DNA from 3 places in the Pseudomonas sp. NPDC079367 genome. Region 1 is predicted to be linked to each of the others. Evidence: riboswitches for the same ligand, from Rfam matches in the RefSeq annotation. Region 1 holds a riboswitch; each other region holds the start of a gene.
The links. Region 1 has a riboswitch for cobalamin ahead of ACIGDJ_RS06550 (ABC transporter substrate-binding protein). Riboswitches for the same ligand answer to the same signal wherever they lie in the genome.

Region 2: linked by a shared signal. The riboswitch ahead of cobO (cob(I)yrinic acid a,c-diamide adenosyltransferase) and the one ahead of ACIGDJ_RS06550 (ABC transporter substrate-binding protein) in region 1 are both predicted to bind cobalamin.
Region 3: linked by a shared signal. The riboswitch ahead of ACIGDJ_RS02125 (CbtB domain-containing protein) and the one ahead of ACIGDJ_RS06550 (ABC transporter substrate-binding protein) in region 1 are both predicted to bind cobalamin.

Annotation. Positions count from the first base shown of each region.
Region 1 is NZ_JBITTW010000003.1:81,428-84,695, reverse strand. It holds gene ACIGDJ_RS06565 (ABC transporter ATP-binding protein) at 1-212, shown strand, start outside; gene map (type I methionyl aminopeptidase) at 344-1,135, opposite strand; gene ACIGDJ_RS06555 (ParD-like family protein) at 1,132-1,359, opposite strand; cobalamin riboswitch at 1,498-1,692, shown strand; gene ACIGDJ_RS06550 (ABC transporter substrate-binding protein) at 1,832-2,845, shown strand; gene ACIGDJ_RS06545 (FecCD family ABC transporter permease) at 2,842-3,268, shown strand, end outside.
Region 2 is NZ_JBITTW010000040.1:33,755-37,022, reverse strand. It holds gene ACIGDJ_RS23450 (sorbosone dehydrogenase family protein) at 1-393, opposite strand, end outside; gene ACIGDJ_RS23445 (hypothetical protein) at 460-1,044, opposite strand; cobalamin riboswitch at 1,207-1,437, shown strand; gene cobO (cob(I)yrinic acid a,c-diamide adenosyltransferase) at 1,519-2,130, shown strand; gene ACIGDJ_RS23435 (cobyrinate a,c-diamide synthase) at 2,127-3,268, shown strand, end outside.
Region 3 is NZ_JBITTW010000001.1:505,637-508,904, reverse strand. It holds gene cobM (precorrin-4 C(11)-methyltransferase) at 1-347, opposite strand, end outside; gene ACIGDJ_RS02135 (cobalamin biosynthesis protein) at 426-839, opposite strand; gene ACIGDJ_RS02130 (CbtA family protein) at 836-1,537, opposite strand; gene ACIGDJ_RS02125 (CbtB domain-containing protein) at 1,549-1,746, opposite strand; cobalamin riboswitch at 1,869-2,088, opposite strand; cobalamin riboswitch at 2,829-3,041, shown strand; gene cobW (cobalamin biosynthesis protein CobW) at 3,140-3,268, shown strand, end outside.

The DNA.
Region 1 (3,268 bases):
CGAATGTTGTGGAAGTGCTGTTTCTGGGTGAGAGCCAGACGTGCAGCGTGGTGACTGCGGGCGGGACGTCGATGACGGTCAAAGCACTGTCGGCGGCGGGCATGCCGCTCAAGGCCGGCGATCCGGTGCGGGTGCGCTGGGCGACGGCGGATGCTTGCGTTTATACCGAGTGGGCCGAAAGCGACTTGAACAAGGCTGCCGGTGCCCACTGAAGCTTCTACATGAAATTGCGTTTCAACTGTGGGATCGGGCTTGCTCGCGAATAGGTCGTGTCAGTCACCATCAAGGTTGAATGACCCACCGCATTCGCGAGCAAGCCCGCTCCCACAAGGTTTTGTGGTGCTCAGACAATCGGGATAAAGCCTTCGACCTCATCCGGCCAAGCCGTCAGCACTTCAAACCCGGTCTCGGTCACCGCGACCATATGCTCCCACTGCGCCGACAACGAGCCATCCTTGGTCAGCACGGTCCAGCCATCCGGCATGTTCTTCACATGGCGCTTGCCGGCATTGAGCATCGGCTCCACGGTAAAAATCATCCCGGCCTCGAGCTTGAGCCCCTGATTGGGAAAGCCGTAATGCAGGATCTGCGGTTCATCGTGATAAACCTTGCCGATGCCGTGGCCGCAGTATTCACGCACGACGCTGAAGCCCTCCGCCTCCGCCAGGCTCTGGATCGCATGACCGATATCGCCCAGCGTTGCGCCCGGTTTCACTGCGCGAATGCCCGCACACATGGCTTCGTAGGTGGTCTTGATCAGGTGCTGCGCTTCAGGAGTCGCCTCACCGACGACGTACATACGGCTGGTATCACCGAACCAGCCATCCTTGATCACGGCGATATCGAGGTTGACGATGTCGCCGTCCTTCAATGGGGTGCCCGACGGAATCCCGTGGCACACCACGTCATTGACCGACGCACAGACGGTTTTCGGAAAGCCGTGATAACCGACGTTGGCAGGCACGGCTTTCTGCACATTGACGATGTAGTCGTTGCACAGCCGATCCAGCTCATCGGTGCTCACCCCGGCCTTCACATGCGGCACCAGCATCGCCAGCACTTCGGCGGCGAGTTTGCCGGCGGCGCGGGATTTTTCAATGTCGGCAGGCGTGTTGATTTTGATCTGGTTTCTCATGCGCTGACGGCTTCCTGAGTCAGTTGTTGCAAATCCAGGCCGCCGTTCTGTTCGGCGCGGATCAGCAGGCGGCAAATGGCGCTGTGGTCGAGGTTGGGGTGCAGCTCGGCGAGCATGCCGATGCGCATCCAGTGCTCGGCCTGCGCGTTGATCGAGCGGCTGAGGGCGTTGCTGGAGATGCGCAGATTTTCGTGCATGTCCTCTGAAATTTTTACGATGCCCATATCTGTTTCCGATACGAAATGTATATGGATCGTATACTAGCCAAGCTTCGCCCAGGATTGCAAATACCCGGAATGAAAGCACGCGCCCCCTGTAGGAGCTGCCGAAGGCAGATTCGGCTCCCCTTGAGCGCCCTGATCGACTACCATGCCCGCGCCGGTTTCCACACGGAATTAACAGGGAATCCGAAATGCTTGCACAGCATCAATCGGAACTGCCCCCGCAACTGTAGGTGCCGAGCCTGCTCCTCGACTGCCACTGGGTCATTCCCGGGAAGGCCGGAGCACGGCGATGACGCATCAGTCAGGAGACCTGCCGGCACAGTGACTGACTAACCGGCGGGGTGTCCGGGAAGGACATCGTGCCGTGTGTGTTTTCACAATGCCGGCCTTGCGCTGTTTCCACGACCGCGCCCGAGGTGTGTTTCCAAACCGTACCCGCCCGCTCCCGTACGGTTCCCCTGGAGACTGCCCCATGCTGCTGACCCGCGTTGCCACCCTGCTGACCTGTCTGAGCCTTTGCACCCTGGTTCAAGCGGCACCGACTGCGTATCCGCTGACCGTCGAAAACTGCGGCAGCAGCCTGACCTTTCAACACGCACCCACTCGCACAGTGACCATCGGCCAGGCCGGCACCGAAATGCTCTACGCCTTGGGTCTGGGCGACAAGGTCGTCGGCACCTCACTGTGGTTCAACGACGTGCTGGGCACCTACAAAGCGCAGAACGACAGGATCGAGCGCCTCGCCGACAACGAGCCGAGTTTCGAAGCGGTGATCGCCAAACGCCCGGAGCTGGTTGCCGTCGAGCTGGAATGGATGGTCGGCCCGCAAGGCGCGGTCGGCACTCGCGAGCAGTTCCATGAATTGAAGATTCCCACCTACCTGCTGCCCTCCGATTGCGAAGCCAAGGACAACCTCGTCGGCTCCGACGGCACGCGGCTGGCGCCGTTCCGCATCGACAGCATCTACAAAGGCGTGAGTCAACTGGCGGCGATTTTCGATGTGCAGGCGCGTGGCGAACAGCTCAATGAACAGCTCAAGGCCAGCCTCGCGCGGTCGATCGCCACCGCGAAAAAACAGCAGCGCAAAGACGTCAGCGCCCTGGTGTGGTTCTCCAGCGCCGAGATGGACATCGAGCCGTTCGTGGCCGGGCACAAAGGCGTTCCCGATTTCATGCTCAGCACCCTCGGCGTGCGCAACGTCGTCGAGTCGGATGAAGAATGGCCGACCGTTGGCTGGGAAACCATCGCCAAGGCCAACCCGACGTTTCTGGTCATCGCGCGCATGGATCGTCGACGTTTCCCGGCGGACGACTATCAGAAAAAACTCGCCTTCCTGCGCCGTGATCCGGTGACGCGCAACATGGACGCGGTCAAGCACAACCGCATTATCGTCCTCGACGCCATGGCCATGCAGGCCAGCCTGCGCACCTTCGACGGCCTCGAACAATTGGCCAGCGCCATCAACGGCTACGACCTGTCGCAATGAGCAGACACCTGATTCGGTCGCTGCTGGTCCTGTTGACGCTGTCGGTCGCGCTGATCGGCGGCGTGGCCATTGGCGAGACCTCGATCGAGCCAAGCGTGGTGTTGCAGGTGCTGGCCAACAAACTGTGGGGCGCCGGTCATGTGCTCGACCCGATCGACGAAGGCATCGTCTGGAATTATCGCCTGACTCGCGCTTTGGTCGCGGCGGCCTGCGGTGCCGGCCTGGCCACGTGCGGGGTGATCCTGCAGTCGTTGCTGCGCAATCCGTTGGCCGATCCGTATTTGCTGGGAATTTCCGCTGGCGCCTCGACCGGCGCGGTGATGGTCGCCCTGCTTGGCGTCGGCGCCGGGGCTATTTCATTGTCGGTCGGTGCCTTTGCCGGTGCGGTGACGGCATTCGTGCTGGTGATCCTGTTGGCACGGG
Region 2 (3,268 bases), on a different contig from region 1:
GGTGATGCGGTTCGGGCTCGGCACGCCAGCGCCGGCCTTGCCCATGACTTTTTTCATCACCCAGCCGCGAATGCCTTTGCTGTCATCGGGCTTGGGCGGCGCGTTGGTTTCCGCCACCAGCACATCGCCGTTGGGCAGCACGTAGAGCCAGCGCGGGTGATCGAGGCCTTCGGCAAATGCGGCGACCTGGGTGCCGGCCACAGCAGTCGGTTTTGCACCCTCCGACCAGCCCACTGCGGGGGCGATGTTCACTGTCGGGATCAGCGTCTTGTTCGGTTCGGGCAGCTTCGGTGACGGGCCGGTGCCGTCGGAGACTTGCAGGCTGGAGGTTTCACCGCAGGCGGCGAGCCCGCCAGCGACGGCGATGATAAGAGCGAGTTGGGCCTTGCGCATTGCTGATCTTCCCTATGAATGCATTCCTAATCATAGAGGAGGGCGCAGGCCCGATGGTTCAACTGCTCAACCGCGGGCTTCTTTGAGCAATACGGCGATGCCGGGGTGATAGTTGCCTGCGTCGTTGTGCAATTTGCGATAGGCATAGGGGAAATACCAGGCCACCGCGCAGGTGTGCTCTTTTTGCAGGTCGTCGACCATGTCCTGCAGTTCTTCGGGGCTGGCGCTGTGCTGGGCTTTTTGCGGGGCAACGAACAGGCAGCCGAGCTTGAGATCACTGGCGTAGCTGATGCGCTTGGCATCAACGGTGATGTCGAGCAGGGCCTGGGTCAGGTTGAGGTTGTTGACCCGTGGCCAGCGTTGCGTGGCCTGAATGAACGCGCGATCTTCGGCGCCGGCTATAAGCAGGTCAGCGCGTGCGTTACGCTCGCCTTCTTCGTTCTGTTTGCGCGTGGCCGTGTCGCTCAGGGTCACCATTTCGGCCAGCCATGCTGCTGCCGAGAGCAAACCGAGGTTGGCTTTTTCGTCGTGCCAGTACGGCGTGTCGTTGTCGCCGCGCACGCTGTTGTAGCGATCGATACAGTCAAACCAGCGTTCCAGCACCGGGCGCAGAAATTCCAGGCGCGGGTTGCTGATGATCATGCCTTGCATCGTCGTCATCCTTATTATTGTGATGGGCTTTTCGAGAAAAGCATGGCTCTTTGATATCATTTGTCACAGTCTGGCACAAGATTGCCGCTGCACAATTGATCAGCGGCGGTTATTCGCTCGCAAAGCGCCTCTTCAATTGACGCTCCACCCCCAACCCTCTAACCTTCGCCGCTTGTTTCAGGTGCTCTGTGGCCCCGCGTCGACAGAGTGAAACAGGGAAGCCGGTGAGGATGGTCTTCAAGCGAAGCCACGACGATCCCGGCGCTGCCCCCGCAACGGTAAATGAGTGAAAACTGCGCCTTGAGCCACTGCCTCGAAAGAAGCGGGAAGGCGCGCAGCCCGGCGAAACGCCGCTCATGAGCCCGGAGACCGGCCTGATCCATCTCAGCGGCATCACGGTGGGCGATGCCAGGCTTCTTGCCGTCTATTCTTGTGCCTGCCCGCCGTTATCCAGCCTCAACGGAGAGCTCCCCAATGAACGATTCCCCCGAGCGCGACGAACGCCATCTGGCGCGCATGCAGCGCAAGAAAGCCGTGATCGACGAACGCATCGCCAATTCGCCCGACGAATGTGGCTTGGTACTGGTGCTGACCGGCAATGGCAAAGGCAAGAGCAGCTCGGCGTTCGGCATGCTCGCCCGCGCCATGGGCCACGGCATGCAATGCGGTGTGGTGCAGTTCATCAAGGGCCGCAACAGCACCGGCGAAGAATTGTTCTTCCGCCGCTTCCCCGAGCAGGTGCGTTTCCACGTCATGGGCGAAGGCTTCACCTGGGAAACCCAGGATCGTCAGCGCGACATCGCCGCTGCGACCGCGGCTTGGGAAGTCTCCCGCGAATTGTTGCGCGACCCGGCGATCGGTCTGGTGGTGCTCGATGAGTTGAACATCGCGCTCAAGCATGGCTACCTCGATCTGGATCAGGTGCTCAGTGATCTGCAGGCACGTCCGCCGATGCAGCATGTGGTCGTCACCGGTCGCGGCGCCAAGCCGGAAATGATCGAGATGGGCGACACGGTCACCGAGATGGGCATGCTCAAACACGCCTTCCAGGCCGGCATCAAAGCGCAGAAAGGCGTCGAACTTTGAAGCAACCACGTCACTGCCCGGCGGTGCTGATCGCCGCGCCGGCCTCCGGTCAGGGCAAGACCACCGTCACCGCCGCGCTCGCTCGTTTGCATCGCAACCAGGGACGCAAGGTCCGCGTGTTCAAATGCGGCCCGGACTTTCTCGACCCGATGATCCTCGAGCGCGCCAGCGGTGCGCCGGTATATCAATTGGACATGTGGATGGTCGGCGAGCAGGAAAGTCGCCGGTTGTTGTGGGAAGCTGCGGCCGAGGCGGACCTGATTCTGATCGAGGGCGTGATGGGCTTGTTCGACGGCACGCCGTCCAGCGCTGACCTGGCGCGTCATTTCGGTGTGCCGGTGCTCGGGGTGATCGACGGCACTGCGATGGCGCAGACCTTCGGCGCCTTGGCGCTGGGCCTGGCGAAGTATCAGCCGGACTTGCCGTTCGCTGGCGTGCTGGCCAACCGCGTCGGCACCTTGCGCCACGCGCAATTGCTCGAAGGCAGCCTCACCGAAGGACTGCGCTGGTACGGCGCGCTGTCTCGCGAGACTGGCATCGAGTTGCCGAGCCGCCACCTCGGCCTGGTCCAGGCCGGCGAATTGAATGACCTTGATGTACGCCTCGATGCGGCCGCCGATGCGCTGGCCAGCAGCTGCCAGGTCGCGCTGCCACCGGCCGTGGAATTCGCTGCGCCTGACGTCATCGCCGCCGAGCCTCTATTAAGAGGTGTGCGCATCGCCGTGGCTCGTGATGAAGCGTTTGCCTTTACCTATGGCGCGAGCCTCGATCTGCTGCGGGCGATGGGCGCCGAGCTGCATTTCTTCTCGCCAATCCGCGACACGCAATTGCCCGACGCAGACAGCCTCTATCTGCCGGGCGGTTATCCGGAGCTGCATCACGTCGCGCTGGCGCAAAACACCTCGATGCTTGCAGCGATCCGCGCGCACCATGCGGCGGGCAAGCCGTTGCTCGCCGAATGTGGCGGAATGCTTTATCTGCTCGATTCGTTGACTGATGTCGAAGGCACCCGTGCTGAACTGGTTGGTTTGCTCAAGGGCGATGCGGTGATGCAGAAGCGTCTTGCGGCGCTGGCGTTGCAGGCGGTCGAGTTGCCGGAAGGTTCTTTGCGAGGGCATACGTATCATCATTCGCTGAC
Region 3 (3,268 bases), on a different contig from region 1:
GCGCATGCCGCTGTGGCAGTCACGCCTGGAATGATCTCGAAGGGAATGCCGAGCTCGCGCAGATAGCGAATCTGCTCACCGATCGCTCCGTACAGACTCGGATCTCCGGAATGCACGCGCGCGACGTCCTGGCCTTTGGCATGGGCACTCTTGATCAGATCGATGATCTGTTCCAGGTGCAGCTCGGCACTGTTGACCACGCTATCGGCCCGGTGACCTTCCAGCACTGCCGACGGCACCAGCGAGCCAGCGTAGATAATCACCGGGCAGGCGCGGATCAGGCGCTGGCCTTTGACGGTGATCAGTTCCGGATCGCCGGGCCCAGCGCCGATAAAGTAGACGGTCATCGTTAAATCCTAGTAAAGAGGCGCAGCTGCACTACAGATGAAGTGTGCTCATGATCGATGTCGACGATTATCGGGATTTTATGCAGCGCCAGCCAATGCCAGCGTGGCCTGCGCATATTTCTGCCGCGCAATGAACAGTCTCGCCGGCGCCTGGATCAGTTGCTCGGCCATTGCCAGCGCGGCGCTTTCCGCCACGCCGTAGCAGCCGGTGCGCTCAAAGGCGATCTGTGATTGATGGCTGAGACGCTGTTGGTAACCGGCCAGTTCGGCACTGCTGAAAAACCGCAAGGGCAGGTTCAACTGTGTGGCCAGTTCCAGCAGACCCGGTTCGTCACGCTTCAGATCGATAGTGGCTAACGCCTTGACGGCTCGCAGTTCGATGCGATGCGCCTGCAGGGCTTGATCGAGTAACGCGCGCAGCGTACTGGCCGGGCAGCCGCGCTGGCAGCCCAAGCCAACAACCAGCGTCGGCGCTGCGCGGTCATTGATCATGCCTGATAGTGCCCTGCGCTTTTGCGGCGGAACAACCAGGCACTGATCAGGCCCAAGGCCAGCCAGAACGCTACGTTAGTCAACTGAGAAGCGATTTTGAACTGGGTTTCCAATGCCTCCGGCGCGAGCATGGAATGCACCTGTGGCTGCGGCGCGCCGATCACATGCGGCACTGCAAGAATCGCCACTCCGAGAATCTTCATCAGCCAGTGACGGCTGAAGGCGATCAGTGCCAGACCGACAGCGGTCGAAGCAGCAGTGCCAATCCACCATATTTGTCGCGATGCCAGATCGGCGGCTGCCGTGCCCGGCAATTCTGGCGGCAGCCCCAGCGTTGGCGCGAGAACGAACGTGGCGTAACCGGCCAGCCCCCAGAGCAGACCTTGCGAAGTCCGGGTCGGCGCGCGCAGGGTGTAAAGGCCAGCGAGCATCAAGGCGAAACCCACTGCCACCACCAGATTGCCACCGGTGGTCGAGACCACGCGCTGCCAGCCGTCTTCGGGCTCCCAGGCTTCGCCATCGTGGCTGTGGGCGGCAGTGCCAGCGGCGTGTTCGTGAACTTGCACGACCGGTTCGGATTTCTCGAAGGTTTCGGCCTGCAGAATCAGTGGTGATACCCAGAAACTCTGCAGCAACGTCAGCAGCAGGGCGGCCAGCAAGCCGGTGAACCCCGCCGTTTGCGCGATACGCTTGATCATGTCGGCAGGTCTCAGTGGCAAGGGAACGCAGCGCTGTGGCGGGTATCGTGGGCAGCGTTGTGCACTGCTTCGATGTGCGAGAAACCGGCGAACCAGACCAGACTGGCGCCGAGGATCGAGGCGAAGAGGGCGGCGGCCACGCGTTGGCCGAGAGTGGTGGTGCTGGAGATGTGGTCAGTGTGGCTGACGGTATTGCTGATGATCGACATAGCGCTTCCCTCTGAAATGTCAGCGGGTGAATAGAGCGCAGGAAAATCCCTGCGAGTCGGGCACGCAGGGATTTCGAACAGCGCCCGCCCACCGCGGGTTTGTTGGTGGTCAGCGGCGCTTGCGCGCGCTGGGTGTTGCGGGCCGGTCTCCGGGCTCACGAGGGGTTGGTTTGTCACCGACCTGCAAGCGTCACCTTCCCATGCCAGGGCACAGTGGATTTGACGCTTCGCTCGCTTACCGTTGCGGGGGCAGCACCGGACTGACATGGCTTTGAGTAAAGCACATGATTCACCGGTTTCCCGTTTCACCCTGTGAAGGGCACCCGTAACAAGGTGTGCAGGAGAACATGGGTTTGGGTTTTTAGTCAATTTCCGGGGAGTTTTCGGTGCTGCGGTGGGGGCATTTTCTGATGTTTTTGTGTGTATATCCGTTGCTGCGGGTGTTGCTGATTACGGTTTCGCCCTTACGGCGAGGCACTTTTCCCAAACGCCGAAAAAGTACCCAAAAAGGCTTGCTCCTACGTTCGGCCCTCGCAGGCTCGGGTTCCTTCGCTGCGGGACTGATCCGGGCGCAGCGGCTCCGGTTTGCTTCGCTGCACCTACACTCGCTGTGTACGACTGCGTCGTACGGTCGCTGCGCTCCCACGCCCGGATCAATCCCTCCGCTCAGCCTTCCGACGTCGCCGGTGGATCAAGATCAAGAGCACTCGAGCTTGCGCTCATTGTTGAGTGGGGCGGCTTCGCCGCGGGCAGCTGCGCTGCCTTGCTTTTTGCTTTTTGTGGGAGCGAGCCCGCTCGCGAAGGCGGCCTGACAGCCGACCTGGTCTTGCAGCACGCGATCCGACTGTAGGAGCTGCCGAAGGCTGCGATCTTTTGATCTGGCTTTTGCTTTTGATCTTTTGCCCCTTCGGCAGGCTTCGTTATGGGATCGCTCCGGGTGTGTGATCACAGCTACCGTACGACGCAGTCGTACATCTGGAAAAGGGAGTCGCTGGAGCGAAACCGCACGCCGCTGCACCCGTAGCAACGGATATACCCCCAGTTTCAGACTCACCGACCATTGACCCACGACGGACCCATGCGTAGCCTTGCGCTTTCGAGGTTCTTCGGCACTCGCCGAAGCTAAGAAGGGAACGCGGTCAAAGCCGCGGCTGCCCCCGCAACTGTGAACGGTGAGGTTCGTTGCCACGCCACTGCCAGCTCAGCCAATGAGCCAGCGGGAAGGCGCAGCGAATGCCAGGCCCAGCGCCTGGACACCGTCAGCCAGGAGACCTGCCTCGTCACAGATTCTCACTACAACCGGGCGGGGTGATCCGGTGGCGAATGCTTCCGGCGTGCACACGCGCTGCCGGTTCTCGTCCCGTATGCCCGCCGCTTGCCAAAGGGCATACCGATGAAAACACTGGCCAAACTCCCCGTCACCATCGTCACCGGTTTTCTCGGTTCGGGCAAAACCACGCTGCTACGGCACATGCTCGACAACGCTCAGGGCCGGCGCATCGCGGTGATCGTCAACGAGTTC